Linked DNA regions of Syntrophobacter fumaroxidans MPOB. The protein of the gene in region 1 binds, or shares a complex with, the protein of each later gene. Links are inferred from orthologs where the notes say so. Each region holds a gene or a part of one and is shown on either strand. Other genes may lie near its edges.

Evidence for each region.
Region 2: the proteins of nusB (region 1) and rpsJ are in contact, whole or in part, in a solved structure (PDB 3D3B), measured with the Escherichia coli proteins. The link is inferred for Syntrophobacter fumaroxidans MPOB from one-to-one orthologs.

Annotation. Positions count from the first base shown.
Region 1 is NC_008554.1:1,713,070-1,720,156, forward strand. The notes cover bases 3,734-6,492. They hold nusB (transcription antitermination factor NusB), read left to right. Parts: upstream 3,734-4,764; coding sequence 4,765-5,220; downstream 5,221-6,492. Other genes in these bases: SFUM_RS07175 (bifunctional 3,4-dihydroxy-2-butanone-4-phosphate synthase/GTP cyclohydrolase II), read left to right, coding at 3,734-4,201; ribH (6,7-dimethyl-8-ribityllumazine synthase), read left to right, coding at 4,188-4,652. Also shown: glyA (serine hydroxymethyltransferase), read left to right, coding at 1-667; bifunctional diaminohydroxyphosphoribosylaminopyrimidine deaminase/5-amino-6-(5-phosphoribosylamino)uracil reductase RibD, read left to right, coding at 907-2,034; SFUM_RS07170 (riboflavin synthase), read left to right, coding at 2,055-2,717; more of SFUM_RS07175, read left to right, coding at 2,963-3,733; SFUM_RS07190 (MinD/ParA family protein), read left to right, coding at 6,520-7,087. UniProt on the Escherichia coli protein: Part of the processive rRNA transcription and antitermination complex (rrnTAC). The complex forms an RNA-chaperone ring around the RNA exit tunnel of RNA polymerase (RNAP).
Region 2 is NC_008554.1:1,915,884-1,925,985, forward strand. The notes cover bases 1-2,798. They hold rpsJ (30S ribosomal protein S10), read left to right. Parts: upstream 1-1,144; coding sequence 1,145-1,453; downstream 1,454-2,798. Other genes in these bases: tuf (elongation factor Tu), read left to right, coding at 1-1,072; rplC (50S ribosomal protein L3), read left to right, coding at 1,495-2,127; rplD (50S ribosomal protein L4), read left to right, coding at 2,168-2,791; SFUM_RS08065 (50S ribosomal protein L23), read left to right, coding at 2,788-2,798. Also shown: more of SFUM_RS08065, read left to right, coding at 2,799-3,081; rplB (50S ribosomal protein L2), read left to right, coding at 3,232-4,053; rpsS (30S ribosomal protein S19), read left to right, coding at 4,184-4,471; rplV (50S ribosomal protein L22), read left to right, coding at 4,471-4,803; rpsC (30S ribosomal protein S3), read left to right, coding at 4,927-5,553; rplP (50S ribosomal protein L16), read left to right, coding at 5,667-6,083; rpmC (50S ribosomal protein L29), read left to right, coding at 6,080-6,280; rpsQ (30S ribosomal protein S17), read left to right, coding at 6,292-6,555; rplN (50S ribosomal protein L14), read left to right, coding at 6,608-6,976; rplX (50S ribosomal protein L24), read left to right, coding at 6,996-7,325; rplE (50S ribosomal protein L5), read left to right, coding at 7,366-7,905; SFUM_RS22455 (type Z 30S ribosomal protein S14), read left to right, coding at 7,920-8,105; rpsH (30S ribosomal protein S8), read left to right, coding at 8,134-8,532; rplF (50S ribosomal protein L6), read left to right, coding at 8,600-9,139; rplR (50S ribosomal protein L18), read left to right, coding at 9,160-9,531; rpsE (30S ribosomal protein S5), read left to right, coding at 9,564-10,064. UniProt on the Escherichia coli protein: Involved in the binding of tRNA to the ribosomes. Part of the processive rRNA transcription and antitermination complex (rrnTAC). The complex forms an RNA-chaperone ring around the RNA exit tunnel of RNA polymerase (RNAP).

The DNA.
Region 1 (7,087 bases):
CGCCGCGTACCTCATGGTCGACATGGCCCACATCGCAGGCCTCGTCTGCTCCGGTCTTCATCCCAGCCCGGTGCCGCACGCCGACTTCGTGACTTCCACCACGCACAAGACGCTCAGGGGACCCCGGGGAGGACTGATCCTTTCCCATTCGAATTACACCAGGCTTCTCGACAGCCAGATCTTTCCCGGTATCCAAGGCGGCCCGCTGATGCACGTTATTGCGGCCAAGGCCGTTGCCTTCCGCGAAGCACTCCAGCCCTCCTTCAAGGAATACCAGCAGCGGGTGGTGGCCGACGCCGCGGCCTTGGCGCAAGAGCTGAAGGCGCTGGGGTACCGGCTGGTTTCCGGGGGCACCGACAATCACTTGATGCTCGTCGACCTCACGCCTCAGGGCGTCACCGGCAGGGTCGCCGAAGAAACGTTGGACAAGGCCGGAATAACCGTGAACAAAAATTCCATCCCGTTCGATCAGCAGAAACCCCAGGTCACCAGCGGTATCCGCATCGGGACTCCGGCTCTGGCTACGAGGGGAATTTTGCCCCATCACATGAAAGCGGTGGCCGGATTCATGCACCGGGGTCTGAAATCGGCGGGAGACGAACCGGCTCTGGCGCGCCTCCGGGCCGAAGTTGCCGAGTTCTGTTCGGCGTTTCCCCTGTTTTCGTGACGCCCGCGCGACCATGGAGGCGGGTTGAGTCACGCTGAGGGCCGGGCGCGGCGCAACTACCGATCCCCATGCGCCGGATGCTGGATGGGAGCTCGCGACTCGTTTTGGTGCGACGGTTGATTCATACGGGCCGGGGCGAATCCGGCGTTTTCGTGGCCATCCGCATCCCGGCTTTCTTCGGAGCGACGCTCGGAGGCGGGTTGTTCCGCGCGCTCCCGGATTGAGGCGAGCATTTCAACATGAGCCGAAACGATTCCTCCGAGGACCGCTTCTTCATGAAACGGGCGTTGCGCCTGGCGGCAAAAGGCGCCGGCCGCACGAGTCCCAACCCCATGGTCGGGGCGGTCGTGGTGCGTGGAGAAACCACGGTCGCGGAAGGTTTCCATGAATTCGTCGGAGGACCCCATGCCGAAGTGAACGCACTGCGGCAGGCGGGCGACAAAGCAAGAGGCGCAACCTTGTACGTGACGCTCGAGCCGTGCAATCATCAAGGCAGGACGCCGCCGTGCACGCGGGCGGTTCTCGATTCCGGCGTCGCCACGGTCGTGATCGGCATGGAGGATCCCAACCCGGGAGTCCGGGGAGGCGGAGCTTCCTTTCTCAGGTCTCACGGTCTGCGGGTCCACGCGGGCATTCTCGAAAAGGAATGCCGCGCGCTCAATCAGCCCTTCATCAAGCATGTCACCACCGGCCTTCCCTACGTGACCCTCAAGGCCGCGGTCACCCTCGACGGAGCGATCGCCTCCTCCTCGGGCGATTCCAAATGGATCAGCAACGAGCGGTCCAGAAAGTTCGCACACCACCTGCGCTGCATTTCCGACGGGGTCCTGATCGGCATCGGGACGGCCCTCGCGGACGATCCCCTGCTTTCCGCAAGAATCAAGCGAAGACCCGCCTGCCGGCAGCCCGTGCGCATCGTCCTCGACTCCCGCTTGCGTTTGCCTCTGGAAAGCGCCCTGGTGCGCACCGCCGCGGAATTCCCCCTCATGGTGGTCTGCGGACGGGATGCTCCGCCCACGAGGGAAAAGGCTCTCGTGGATGCGGGCGCCGAGGTGATGCGCCTGTCTTCCGGCAAGGGAGGGATTCATCTCCCCGAACTGCTCAGGGCGCTCGGGTCGAAGGGACTCTGCAGCCTGCTGGTGGAGGGAGGCGCCACGGTGCTCGGCGCTTTTCTGGACAACGGCCTGGCGGATGATTTCCATTTTTTCTACGCCCCCAAGGTTCTGGGCGATCCGGCGGGAACTCCCATGGTCCGCGGCAGGGGCCGCGAACGCATGGCGGACGCCGTGCCCGTATTCGACGTGCGTGTCAGGCGTTTCGGAGAGGATGTCATGCTATCCGGAAGACTGACCGAACACCTTTACTGAATGGACCGGGAAGAGAGCACATGTTCACGGGACTCATCGAAGGAACGGGAATCCTGCTGCGTCTGGACCGTCACGGGGTTGATGCCGGGATGGTCATCAAGCCGCGGTATTCCATGGGCGGGCTTTCGCTGGGGGAGAGCATCGCCGTCGACGGGGCATGCCTGACGGTGGTCGCTTTTCAGGGAGAAACTTTCACGGCCGACGTCTCCGCCGAGACGCTGAGCCGCACCACGCTGGGGTCCAAACAGCCGGGCAGGCGATTGAACCTCGAGCGCGCCCTCCGCATGGGAGACCGGCTCGGCGGACATATCGTGAGCGGCCATGTGGACGGCATCGGCATTCTTCGGGATCGGGTCCGCGAAGGACGGTCCTGGCGGCTTTTCTTCGAGCTCCCCGAAGCGTTGTCCCGCTACGTCATCGCCAAGGGCTCCATTGCCGTGAACGGCATAAGCCTCACCGTGAACGGTTGCTCCCGGGGGCGGTTCGACGTGAACATCGTCCCTCACACGGCGGCCGAGACCACCATCGACGACATGCAAAAGGGTGATGAAGTGAACATCGAGACCGACCTCATCGGGAAATACGTCGAACGGATGCTCGGCGGTTGGTCCGAGAAGCTCGGCACGCCTGCCGACTCAAGCCGCATCGACGAAGATTTTCTCCGCCGGCACGGTTTCTTGTGATGCGAATGCGGTTCCATCCGGCTTGTCTCCCGCGGGCGGGCGCCATTCGGCCCCTACAGGGGCGGCTCCGGGCTGGGTATGGAGCCGGTCCGCTCGAAAGAACGCGAACATGCCGTTCTCAGGGTTGTGAAAGCATCCTGCTTTCAGGAACTTGAGAATGACAAAAGCGAATGTTATAAAGACTGTCCGGATGCATCCACATCGCGCTGAGCATCTGCATTTCTTCTCGAAAAGGAGCTCTCTAGATGCCTTGTTCAACCATCCCTGAAGCCTTGGAGGACATTCGTCAGGGCAAGATGGTCATCCTGGTGGACGACGAGGATCGCGAAAACGAGGGGGATCTGTGCATGGCTGCCGAAATGGTGACCCCTGAAGCGATCAATTTCATGGCCAAGTACGGACGCGGCCTGATCTGCCTTTCCCTTGTTCCTGAAATGGTCGACCGGTTGCGCCTGCCGATGATGGTCAGCCACAACCTGTCGCAGTTTCAGACGGCCTTCACCGTATCCATCGAAGCCAGGAAGGGCGTTACGACGGGAATCAGCGCCGCGGACCGCTGCCACACCATTCTCACGGCCATCGCCGACGACGTCAGGCCTGACGACATCGTCAGCCCCGGGCATGTTTTTCCTCTTCGGGCGAAAAAGGGGGGCGTGCTGGTACGGACCGGCCAAACGGAAGGTTCGGTGGATCTTGCGCGCCTGGCCGGGATGAGGCCGGCCGGCGTCATCTGCGAGGTCATGAAAGACGATGGGACCATGGCCCGCATGCCCGACCTCGAGGTCTTCGCTCGCGAGCATGACGTGAAGATCGTGACCGTTGCGGACGTGATCCGGTACCGGATGGCCAATGAGATTTTCGTTCACCGGGCGGCGGTCGCCAACCTGCCGACCTCTTTTGGCGGAGAATTCACGGTGATTGCCTACACGAACGAGATCGACGAGCATTGTCACCTCGCCCTGGTCAAAGGCGATCTCACCCCGCAGGACGAAGTCCTGGTGAGAGTCCATTCGGAGTGCCTCACGGGCGACGTGTTCGGTTCCCTTCGGTGCGACTGCGGCGGGCAGCTTCGGTCTGCCATGGGCCAGATCGCACGGGAAGGCAAGGGTGTCATCCTCTATATGCGCAACCATGAAGGACGAGGCATCGGCATCGTGAACAAGATCAAGGCCTATGCCCTCCAGGAAGACGGCTACGATACGGTGGAAGCGAACGTGGCGCTCGGCTTCGAGCCCGACTTGCGCGATTACGGCATAGGCGCCCAGATGCTCGTGGACCTGGGCATCAAGAAGATGCGCCTGATGACCAACAACCCGAAGAAGATCGTCGGATTGCAGGGATATGGGATCACGGTCACGGGGCGCGTCCCCCTGGAAATCCCGCCAAATGAAGAGAATATCAGGTACTTGACCACGAAGTGCGCGAAAATGGGGCACATCATGAGTTGCGTCACGCAAAAGGAAGAACCCGATGAAAATCTATGAAGGGAAATTGCTGGCTCAGGGGTTGAGGTTCGGAATCGTGGTGAGTCGCTTTAATGATTTCATCGGCGAACGGCTCCTCGGCGGCGCGCTCGACGCGCTCAAGAGAAGCGGCGCCGAAGAAAAAAACATCGACGTGTTCAAGGTGCCGGGTGCGTTCGAAATTCCCCTGGTTGCGAAGAAGGCGGCTTCGACCGGGCGCTACGACGCGGTGATCTGCCTGGGTGCGGTTATCCGAGGCGCGACCCCGCATTTCGACTACGTCGCCAATGAGGTCTCCAAAGGCATCGCGCACGCCGGACTCGAAGCAGGGGTGCCCATTTCCTTCGGGGTTTTGACCACGGACACCATCGAGCAGGCCATCGAACGGGCGGGCTCGAAATCAGGCAACAAGGGATGGGACGCGGCGGTCGCCGCCATCGAAATGGCGAACCTGATCAAGCAGATGTCTTGAAACGGGCCGGGTCCCTTCAGCGTAGCCTCCCGTCTTCATGGGCCGTTGCGCCCCATGGGCGGACGGATGGCCACGCATCCGAATTCCGACTGAACACGGGTGAAGTGTAAGAATGGGTCGACGCAGGCGTTCTCGAGAAATGGCACTGCAGGTGCTGTACCAGATGGAAATGGCCGTGCTGCCTCCGGAAGAGGCACTCGGTCTTTACTATCAACTGTTTGACGACGATGAAAAACACCGCGTACCCGCGGAGGTGCGACCCTTCGCCGAGGAAATCGTCCGGGGGGTCAGCCTGCACCGCGCCAGGATCGACGAAATGATCACGTCCGCGTCCGAACACTGGAGGCTGGCCCGCATGTCGCTGGTGGACCGGAACATCCTGAGGATTGCGGTCTTCGAGATGCTTTTCTGCTTCGATATCCCCCCCAAGGTTTCCATCAACGAAGCCATCGACTTGGGCAAGACTTTCGGCAGCCCGGATTCCGGGGCTTTCATCAACGGGATCCTCGACCATATCCTCCCCCTGTTGGAAGCCAACGGCCGCATCGACCGGCGCGATTCCGCCTGAATCGCCACCCGCCCGCACGGGCATGCCGGATCCGAAATCGCCACGCACGCGCCGTCGGCGCACAAAGGACCGTGCTTCATGCCACGGAACGGCCGCTTACGCAGACGACAACCGTCGCGGCTTTTATCCCCTGTCCGATCGTCACGGGTCGACATTGTCGCCAATGGTGTTGCCGACACACCGGGGGGCGGGCGCACGGGCAAGCGTCCTCTTCACCAACAGCGACCGTCTCCTCCCGAAGTCTCGCCCCATCCGGGCAAAACCATCAACCCCCGGCGACCAGCCGGGAAAAAAGGACGCCCACCGTTCCCGCCAGCCTTCGATCATGGGATGTCGAAAGTTTGACACATCCCCATCGCCGGAGTTCAACCCCCACTGAAAGCTGCCTCACGGATACCTGAGCGCAACGTGACCGCTCTTCGAATCCCTGCGGACATGCTCAACCCCCACCCAACGCCCGTCCGGGGCAGGCACCGTTCACAAGACGGTCCGGCCGATCGCTCTCATCATTCCAAATCGGCTCTGCATCTTGCAATTCGTCCCACTGGCATGCTTTCCGCGTCATTTCAATGACGGCAATCCCGACCATCCCTCCCCTCGAAGACGTCAATATTCTGACAGCGTCAATGCGTTGACACATCAGCAACCTGCTCGTGCATCGGGTCTTTCAAACATTAAACTGGAATGTCTGTATCCGAATTTTCTCAATTGCCTGTAATTGCATCCATAGGAATCCTTGTACCCTTTACGTACACAAGGACACCGGTCACCACGGTGCGCTCGGAACGGCATCCCTGTTTTCCGGCTGAACGTGCATCGAAGGGAAAAAACAGGTTTATTGTCAACTTTTAATGAATTTCTGGACATTATTTCTGCAAACTTGATCCATATTTCACACATATTGGCACACCTTGTGAATATCTATTCGGCAAACTCACTAAACATTTTTCATTGTTCTGGTTGTAAAAAAATGCGGCACGAGCGGAACGAGAGTACCCCGGCGGAGGCGGCGGGATGCCCGCTGCGGGGACAGGCAACATAGGGCGAGGGCGTCGGTTTTTCGGCACCTGACTTATTCACATAACAGAGCGCAAAACCAGGAAAGTATAGACACCGGCAGCGGTCTGCGGGACGACCGGAAGTTGGTTGTGCCGCCGATGTCGTCCGCGAGTCGGAGGGTGTTGTTCGCCTCAGGGCCCGGTGATTCGGGTCGGCAATCGCTTTCAAGGAAGAGATCGCCGGAGGGCCGATGCAGGGTCGGGGGGATTTGTCGCTTTCCACTCCGTTTGGAACGATGGGATGCAAAAGGTCAACGCGAAGCCACCAGTGAAGATCGGGATGCGCAGGGCGCTCAAAGCGGCATCGAAGAATGCGGCGTCCCAGGCTTCCTCCAAAGACCGTCGTTCCGTCCGGGCAATATCGGTGAGCAGTGGGAAGGGCGGCGTCGGGAAGAGCAGCGTCGTCGTCAACCTGGCGATCGCTTTCGACCGTCTGGGCCAGAGAGTGCTGATCATCGACGGCGACCTCGGCCTCGCCAACATTCATGTCCTCCTGGGCCTGAGTCCGCAGTACAGCATCAGGGATGTGCTGGAGGGAAGGAGGACCCTGGAGGAAGTATTGATCGCCGGTCCGGGCAAGATCAGGATCCTGCCCGCGATTTCGGGAAAGCGCACGCTCACTCGCTTCACCGACGAACAGAAGCTCATTTTCCTGGAAATGCTCGACGGTCTCGAGACAGAGATCGACGTTTTGTTGATCGACACCGGCGCGGGGATCTCCGATACGGTCCTTTATTTCAATCTCGCCGCTCAGGAAAAGATCATCGTGGTCAATTCCGACCCCGCTTCCATCGCCGATGCATACACAC
Region 2 (10,102 bases), 200 kb from region 1 along the record:
GGCCGAATTCGTGCCGTTCGATCAGATTGACAAGGCACCCGAGGAGCGCGAGCGCGGCATCACCATCGCCACGGCGCACGTGGAATACGAGACGGACAAGCGGCATTACGCTCACGTGGACTGCCCGGGGCACGCGGATTACATCAAGAACATGATCACCGGAGCCGCTCAGATGGACGGAGCCATCCTGGTGGTGGCGGCCGACGACGGTCCGATGCCGCAGACCCGCGAGCATATTCTTCTGTCGCGTCAGGTGGGGGTTCCCTACATCGTGGTGTTTCTGAACAAGGTGGACATGGTGGATGATCCGGAGCTGATCGAGCTCGTGGAGCTGGAGTTGCGGGAGCTTCTGAGCAAGTACGGTTTTCCGGGCGACGACGTGCCCATCATCAAGGGTTCGGCGTTGCGGGCGCTGGAGGCCGACGATCCCGAGCATCCGGACACCAAGTGCATATTCGAGTTGATGGAAGCCATCGACGCGTATGTGCCGGACCCGGTGCGCGATATCGACAAGCCCTTTTTGATGCCCATCGAGGATGTGTTTTCGATCAGCGGGCGCGGCACGGTGGTGACGGGGCGTGTGGAGCGCGGGGTCATCCGGGTGAGCGAGGATGTGGAGATCGTGGGTTTCCGGCCGACGTTCAAGACGGTGTGCACGGGTGTGGAGATGTTCCGCAAGACCCTGGACCAGGGGCAGGCGGGCGACAACGTGGGGGTGCTGCTGCGGGGCACCAAGCGCGACGAGGTGGAGCGCGGGCAGGTGGTGGCCAAGCCGGGGAGCATCACGCCGCACACGAAGTTCAAGGCCGAGGTCTACGTGTTGAAAAAAGAGGAAGGCGGGCGGCACACGCCGTTTTTCCCGGGTTACCGGCCGCAGTTTTATTTCCGCACCACCGACGTCACGGGGATCATGACGCTGCCCGAGGGGGTGGAGATGGTCATGCCCGGAGACAACATCAGCACCGAGGTCCACCTGATCACGCCCGTGGCTCTGGAAAAGGAACTGCGCTTCGCCATCCGTGAAGGCGGTCGCACCGTCGGCGCAGGCGTCATCACCGAGATCATCGAGTGATCTGCCAAGGATATCGGCCGGTCGTTCCTGAGGGTGCGCCGGTCTTAATGTTACGGGGACAGAGAAATCATGATGACGAATCAAAGAATTCGCATCCGTTTGAAAGCTTACGATCATAAATTGCTCGACCAGTCGACGAGTGAAATCGTGATGACCGCCAAGAAGACGGGCGCGCGAGTGGCCGGACCCATTCCTCTTCCCACGAAGATACACAGGTACACGGTTTTGAGGTCCCCGCACGTCGACAAGAAATCGCGGGAGCAATTCGAGATTCGCGTCCACAAACGTCTGATCGATATACTGGAACCGACTCAACAAACGGTCGATTCATTGATGAAGTTGGATCTGTCCGCCGGGGTGGATGTGGAAATCAAGCTCTAGAGCTTCGAGCGGTGTGTTTATCCGAAAGAGAGCAATCTGCCATGATCAAAGCAATTGTCGGACGCAAGCTGCAAATGTCCCAGATTTTCGCCGAGGACGGGACGGCTGTCCCGATCACGCTGATCCAGGCGGGACCATGTACCGTCACTCAGGTGAAGACGCCCGAGAGGGACGGCTATTCCGCCCTTCAGATCGGTTTCGGAAGCCGTAAGCCCAAGAACGTCAACAAGCCCATGAAAGGGCATCTCGACAAGGTCGGCAAGGGGTATTTCGAAGTGCTGCGGGAAATCCGCATGGAGAACGCTTCCGATCACGAGGTCGGGGAGGACCTTGCCGCTGACGTTTTCGAAATCGGCGAGCGCATCGACGTTATCGGAACGACCAAGGGAAAGGGCTACGCCGGCACGATCAAGCGATGGGGATTTCAGCGCGGACCTTCCGGCCACGGTTCCAAGAACATCAGGGAACCCGGCTCGACGGGCAACGCCACCTTCCCCGGCCGAGTGATCAAGGGCAAGAAGATGCCGGGGCAAAAGGGAAACAAGCGCACCACCGTCATGAACCTGCGCATCATCGACGTGCGCCCCGAGGAGAATCTGCTGATCGTCAAAGGTGCCGTCCCGGGTTCGCAAAACGGGATCGTGCTCATCCGCAAGACAAACAGGGCCAAGTAGAGCCAAGGGTCGTTCGTTCCGGGAGAATTTGAGGATCGTCATGCCAACAGTGGATATTTTCAATACCAATCGTGATGTGGTGGGGCAACTTGAGCTCAGCGACGCCGTCTTCGCCGTCCCGCTGAGACCACACGTCCTGCACGAGGTGGTTCTCTACCAGCTCGCGAAGCGCCGCGCCGGGACCGTCAAGACCAAGGGGCGCAGTGACGTTGCCGGGGGCGGCAAGAAACCGTGGCGCCAGAAAGGCACCGGCAGGGCTCGCGCGGGCACGAGCCGTTCACCCATCTGGCGCGGCGGGGGAACCATTCACGGGCCACAGCCTCGGGACTATGAAATGCGCATCCCCAAGAAGGTCCGGCGCCTGGCCGTCAAGATGGCGTTGAGTCAGAAACTGATCGACCGGGAGCTGACGGTTCTGGACCAGCTCCAGCTCGAGCAGATCAAGACCAGGGATTTCGCGGCCATCCTCGATCGTTTCGAGCTCAGCAAGACGCTCGTTGTGATCGCTCAACCCGATGAGAAGCTGCAGAAATCGGCCCGGAACATCCCCAACGTCAAGGTTCTGAGGACGGAGGGCTTGAATGTGTACGATCTGCTCAATCATCGCAGCGTGCTTTTGACCCGGGAAACGATCGGGAAAATAGAGGAGACACTAGGATCATGAATGAGAAATCGTACCGGATTCTCAAGCGTCCTCTAGTCACTGAAAAGAGCACCACCGAGAAGGATGAGCACAACAAGCTCTTTTTCGAAGTGGACCGCCGGGCGAACAAGATCGAGATCAAGGAGGCGGTGGAGCAGATTTTCAAGGTGGATGTGCTGGATGTGGCGACGATGAATGTCCGGGGGAAGAAGAAGCGCGTCGGCCGTTACTTTACGAAACGAGCCGACCGGAAAAAGGCTATGGTCACGATCAAGCCCGGTCAGCGCGTTGAATTCTTTGAAGGTGTATAGGCTTAGGAGCGTGTTGGACGACCTGCCCCGAAGGCCCACCGTCCGGGACCGTCGGTCGGAAAGACCGGGGAACGCCGGTCCGGCCGTGGCGGAAATGACGAACAGGGGGGTTCGGGAGCTGTTGCAACAGGCTGTTAGAGGGGATGATCAATGGGCATTCGAAAAGTAAATCCGACATCGGCCGGCCGCCGGTTCCAGACATATGCCACCTTTGAGGAATTGAGCAACGTTGAGCCGGAAAAGAGCCTGCTGGAGCCTCTGCGCCGGTCGGGAGGCCGCAACGCTTCCGGCCGCGTGACGTCATGGCACAGGGGCGGCGGACATAAGCGCCGCTATCGCATCATCGACTTCAAGCGCAACAAGGAAAACATCCCGGCAACGGTCGCGAGCATCGAATACGATCCCAACCGTTCGTCGCACATCGCCCTGCTGAAATACGCCGACGGTGAGAAGCGATACATCATCGCACCCGTCGGCCTGTCCGTCGGCGACACCGTTCTTACCGGCGCCGAAGCCGACATCAAGCCGGGCAACTGCCTCCGGTTGGCCAACATGCCCCTGGGCACCATCATCCACAACGTGGAGCTCAAGCCCGGCAAGGGGGGGCAACTGGCCCGTTCGGCGGGGTCCAGCATACAGTTGATCGCCAAGGAGGGCACGCACGCAATTTTGCGGCTTCCGTCGAGTGAAATGCGTATGGTGCCGATTTCCTGCAAAGCGACGGTGGGTCAGGTCGGCAACATCGATCACGAGAACCTGTCCCTGGGAAAGGCGGGCCGGAAGCGGTGGCTCGGCAAGCGGCCTCACGTTCGCGGCGTTGCCATGAACCCGGTCGATCATCCCATGGGCGGCGGCGAAGGAAGAAGCTCCGGCGGGCGGCATCCCTGCACGCCCTGGGGTGTGCCCACCAAGGGCTACAGGACGCGCAAGTCCAAGCGCAGCGACAAGCTCATCGTCCATCGAAGGAAGTAGCCGCCCGGCTCGGCTCCTCGGCGGCCCCGCACGATGGCTGCGTTGCCGGGGGTCCGATGATGCGGGCGGGGGTGTAAAAATGAAAACGGCGGGTTGTGGACCGGAGGTCAAGCGATAGAAGGAGAAAAAGGTGCCTCGCTCTCTTAAGAAGGGGCCATTCGTTGATGGCCATTTGTTTGAAAAGATTTACAAGGCCAAGGAGACCGGCGATCGGAAAGTCATCAAGACCTGGTCCAGGCGGTCCACCATCGTGCCCGAGTTTGTGGGGATAACGGTGGCGGTGCACAACGGCAAGAAGTTCATCCCCGTTTTCATTACGGAGAACATGGTAGGTCACAAGCTGGGGGAATTCGCTCCTACCAGGACTTTCTACGGTCATGCCGGTGACAAGAAGTCCAAGGTGAAAGGGAAGAAATAATGGAAGTCAGAGCCGTGAGCAAGTTCTTGCGTGTCTCGCCGCATAAGGCTCGCCTGGTCGCGGACCTGGTTCGCGGGAAGAAGGTCAGCGATGCCTTGACTATCCTCAAGTTCACGCCCAAGAAAAGCGGCCGGTTCATCAACAAGACGTTGCGCTCGGCGGTGGCCAACGCCGAGAATACCAAGTCGATGGACGTGGAGACCCTTTTCGTCAAGTCCATTTTCGTCGACAAAGGCCCGCAGCTCAAGCGCTGGCGGCCGCGTGCGATGGGGCGTGCGACCAAGATCCTGAAGGGGTCGAGTCACATTACGATCATACTGGCTGAGAAATAGCGATATCGGTCGGGCCCGTTCCTTGACGGAGCGGGTTGTTCACCAGGGATGCAATCATTATTATTCATCGGTTTTTCAGATTTGAAGGCGTGGAGAACCGAGAGCGATCTGCGGAGGTGGAGTTTGGGACAGAAGGTACATCCAACCGGGTTCCGTCTGGGCATTCTGAAGTCCTGGGATTCACGGTGGTTCGCCACCAAGGATTATGCGAAGCTGGTCCACGAAGACCGGAAGATCCGCGACTATATCAAAGCGCGGCTCTATCATGCCGGCATTGCGAAGGTCGAGATCGAACGGGCCGCCAACAAGGTGAAAATTCGTATCTTCACGGCGCGTCCGGGCATCGTGATCGGCAAGAAGGGGGCGGAAATCGAAACCCTGCGCCGCGACCTGGAACGGAAATTCAAACGCGAAATCCTTATCGACATCCAGGAAGTGCGCCGCCCCGAACTCGATGCCACCCTGGTGGGCGAGAACATCTCCTTGCAGCTGGTCCGGCGCGTGGCATTCCGCCGCGCGATGAAACGGGCCGTTAGCGCCGCGTTGAAATTCGGCGCCAAAGGCGTGCGCGTCGCGTCCGCCGGGCGACTGGGAGGCGCGGAAATGGCCAGGCGGGAATGGTACCGCGAGGGACGCGTGCCTCTCCATACGCTCAGAGCCGACATCGACTACGGCACCGCCATCGCGCGCACCACTTACGGCGCGATCGGTGTGAAGGTCTGGATATTCAAGGGTGAAGTGTTGCCCTGAGGCTGAACTTGGATTCGAACCGGCCGGAATCCGGATGCGCGGCACTGCGCGGGCGGGAACCCGCCCTTTTTCACGAGAGCGTCGGCGGTCGGTAACGGACAGGAGAAATTCTGATGTTAGCGCCCAAGAGAGTGAAATTTCGAAAGCAACAGAAGGGTCGCATGAGGGGCACGGCCTTCCGCGGAAGCACGCTCAGTTTCGGCGACTTCGGCTTGAAGGCCCTCGAATGCGGCTACATCACCTCGAGGCAGATCGAGGCGGCGCGTATTGCCATCACGCGTCACGTGAAGCGTGGCGGCAAAGTTTGGATCCGGTTTTTCCCGGACAAGCCGTTCACCAAGAAGCCTGCTGAAACCCGTATGGGCAAGGGCAAGGGGTCTCCGGAAGGGTGGCATGCGGTCATCAAGCCCGGCAGGGTACTCTATGAGATCAAGGGCGTTCCGGAAACGATCGCGCGTGAGGCTCTGAACCTCGCCGCACACAAGCTTCCGATTCCAACGCGCTTCGTATCGAGGCAGGATGTGCTATGAAAACCAATGCGCTGCGAGACATGACGAATGACGAGCTGCTCCAGAAGCTCGCGGAAATCCGACAGGCGCTGTTCAATCTCAACTTTCAGCATGTGACGGGACAGTTGGAGAACACCGCTCAAATCAACAAGAATCGGAAAGACATCGCCCGAATCTTGACGATTCTTCACGAGCGCGAGCAGAAGACGGCGGCATAAGGAAGAGACGTATGGAAGAGCAGAAGTCCGGAAGAAAGACGCGCGTCGGCAGGGTACTGAGCAACAAAATGGACAAGACCGTGGTGGTTGTTGTGGAACGGCTTATCCATCATCCTCAGTATCACAAGTTTATCCGTCGCCAGAACAAGTTCAAGGCCCACGACGCGCAGAATGCATGCCGGGTGGGCGACCGCGTGATTATCGAAGAGAGCCGGCCGATCAGCAAGGACAAGCGATGGGTGGTCGTGCAGGTTCTCGACAAGGCGGTCATCTAACAGAGCTGCCCGTGCCGTTCCGGATCAGGCAGCCCAGTAACGGAGTAAGACCATGATTCAAGCGGAAACGCAGCTGAACGCCGCGGACAATTCCGGCGCCAAACGCCTTTACTGCATCAAGGTTCTGGGAGGAACCAGGAAGCGGTACGCCTCGGTTGGCGATATCATCGTGGTTTCCGTCAAGGAAGCCATTCCCAACGCCAAGGTCAAGAAGGGCGATGTCCTGAAGGCGGTGGTCGTTCGCACCCAGAAGGAAGTGCGCCGCCCCGACGGCTCCTACATCAAGTTTGATGACAATTCCGCCGTGCTCATCAATCAGGCTAAGGAACCCATCGGCACTCGCATCTTTGGGCCTGTCGCCCGGGAACTGCGGGCCAAGCAGTTCATGAAGATCATCTCACTGGCTCCGGAAGTGCTCTAGAACATAAGGGACTTGTCCAATGAAAGGTCAGAAAAGCTATCGCATCAAGAAAAACGACACGGTCATGGTCGTCACCGGCAAGGATAAGGGAAAAAGCGGCAAGGTATTGCGCGTGATTTACAAGAAAGACCGGGCGATCGTCGAAAAGCTCAACATGATCAAGCGACACATGAAGCCGAGTCAACAGAACCGACAGGGGGGGATCCTCGAAAAGGAAAGTCCCATTCACATTTCCAACCTGATGTTGATCTGTGCGAAGTGCACGGATCCGACCCGAGTGGGCTATAAGGTGCTCGATGACAACAAGAAGGTGCGCTTCTGCAAGAAGTGCAACGAGGTCATCGACTAGCGGGACGTCCATTCACCAAGGGCCGGAGTGGAGGCAATACATGGCAAGACTGCGGGAAACATACCGGAACGAGATAGCTCCCAAGCTTTCCGAACAGTTCAAGTACAAGAGCCCGATGCAGATACCCAGGTTGAGCAAGATCATCCTGAACATGGGTTTGGGCGATGCGATTCAGAACATCAAGATACTGGACTCCGCGGCCGAGGAGCTCGGCATGATCAGCGGTCAGAAGCCCGTGATCACGAGAGCCCGTCAGAGCATCGCCGCGTTCAAGCTTCGCAAGGGAATGCCCATCGGCTGCATGGTTACCCTGAGAGGGGACCGGATGTACGAGTTTTTCGATAAGCTGGTGAATGTCGCCCTGCCCCGCGTTCGTGACTTCCGGGGAGTTTCTTCGCGAGCCCTCGATGGCCGCGGGAACTACACCCTCGGCATCAAGGAACATATCATTTTCCCGGAAATCGACTACGACAAGATCGATAAGATCAAAGGCATGAACATCACCATCGTGACGACGGCAAAGAACGACGACGAAGCGCGAACGCTTCTGGCGTTGATGGGCATGCCGTTCAAACAGTAGAGGAGGACGCACCATTGGCTAAGAAGTCTCTCATTGCGAAGGCGAAACGCACCCCCAAGTTCGGGGTCCGCACGTATAACCGGTGCCCGATTTGCGGTAGACCCAGGGCTTACCTGCGCAAATTCGGCATTTGCCGCATTTGTTTTCGAAGCATGGCACTCAAGGGAGAACTTCCCGGTGTGGTGAAATCCAGCTGGTGAGCAAGGGAAAGAAAAGGAGTCTGTTGTTATGGCCGTATCCGATCCGATCGCCGATTTTTTGAACCGCATCAAGAACGGACAGAAGGCGCGGTTCGACAAGGTGGATATCCCCGCATCGCGGATGAAAGCCAGTCTCTCCCGCATTTTGAAGGAAGAGGGATACATCAAGAATTTCAAGCTCATCAAAGACGACAAGCAGGGCATTATCCGGGTCCAGATCAAGTACGGTGAGCACCGGGAGGGAGCGATCACCGGCATAAAGCGCGTGAGCAGGCCCGGGTGCCGCGTCTATGTGGGACACGATGAGATACCTCGCGTCATGAACGGCATGGGCATCGGCATTGTCTCCACATCCAAGGGGATCATGACCGATCGCCAGGCGCGCAAAGAGGGTATTGGCGGTGAATTGCTCTGCTCGATCTGGTAGATGATTCGGCAATCCGTTGCCGGCAGCTCGAATATTACGGAAAGTCAGGACCATAAGGAGTAGCGGCATGTCACGCGTGGGAAAACTGCCCATCACCATACCCAAGGGAGTCGATGTTTCCCTGGATGAACCTTTGTTGACGATCAAGGGTCCAAAGGGTACCCTGGCCCGCCGGATGCCCGGCGACGTCGAGGTCCACCTGGAACAGGGTGCCGTCTTGATCAGGCGCAAGGACGAGTCCAATAAGTCTCGTTCGCTTCACGGATTGGTGAGAGCACTGGTGAACAACATGGTGCACGGTGTCAGCGAGGGTTTCGTGATCTCTCTCGAAATCCAGGGGACCGGTTACCGTGCCGACGCTCAGAACAATGTGCTGAACCTGAGCCTCGGGTATTCACACCCGATCCAGTTCGTCCTGCCGGAAGGCATCAAGGGCGCCGTCGATCGCAACACCATTCGGCTCGAAGGAATCGATAAAGAGCTGCTCGGCCAGACGGCCGCCCGCATTCGCGCTCTTCGCCCCGCCGAACCTTACAAAGGCAAGGGCATTCGTTATGCGGGCGAGCACATTCACCGCAAGGTCGGCAAGACCGGCTCCAAGAAGTAAGCACAGGGGAGAAAAGACAGATGGCTGACAAGACGAACCCACGGGAAACGGCCCGCCTGAAGCGCAAGAAAAGGATCCGGAAGAAGCTCCAGGGAGCTCCCGAACGTCCGAGACTCACCGTTTTCCGAAGCGATAAGCATATCTACGCCCAGATCGTGGACGACACGCGCGGCTCCACGCTCGTGTCCGCGTGCACCCTGTCCCCCGATTACAAGGAAATGGAAGCTTTGAAGGGGAAGGTCGGAGCCGCCAAACGAGTTGGAGAGCTGATTGCACGCAAGGCCCTGGAAAAAGGCATCACAAAGGTTGTCTTCGATCGCAACGGCTACATTTATCACGGCCGCGTGCAGGCCCTGGCGGACGCCGCCCGGCAGGCGGGCTTGGACTTTTAGGGACTTTGTGCCGCTCATAAGGAGACAGACAATTGATAGCTTTGGAATCAAGCCAACTGCAACTGATAGACAAAGTGGTCCACATCAGCAGAGTGGCCAAGGTGGTCAAAGGTGGCCGTCGTTTCTCGTTCAGTGCCATAGTGGTCGTCGGTGACGGCAACGGCCGGGTCGGGTTCAGCCTTGGCAAGGCCAATGAAGTGCCGGAAGCCATTCGCAAGGGCATGGAATCCGCCAAGCGCACCATGTTCGAAGTGCCGCTGGTCAACGCCACCATCCCGCATGAGGTGCTCGGGCGTTTTGGAGCCGCTTCGGTGGTGCTCAAGCCGGCCTCGGCGGGCACGGGGGTGATTGCAGGGGGCGCGGTCCGTGCCATCATGGAAGCGGCGGGCATTCACAATATTTTGACCAAGTGCATCGGATCGAGGAACCCTCATAACGTCGTCAAGGCCACGCTCGAGGGTCTGCGCCGGCTCCGCAACGTGGAACTGGTCGCAAAGCTGCGCGGGCGTGAAGTGCACGAGATTCGAGATTAGCGGATCCTGAGGGGATCTTCCGGCGGGCCGGATGACCT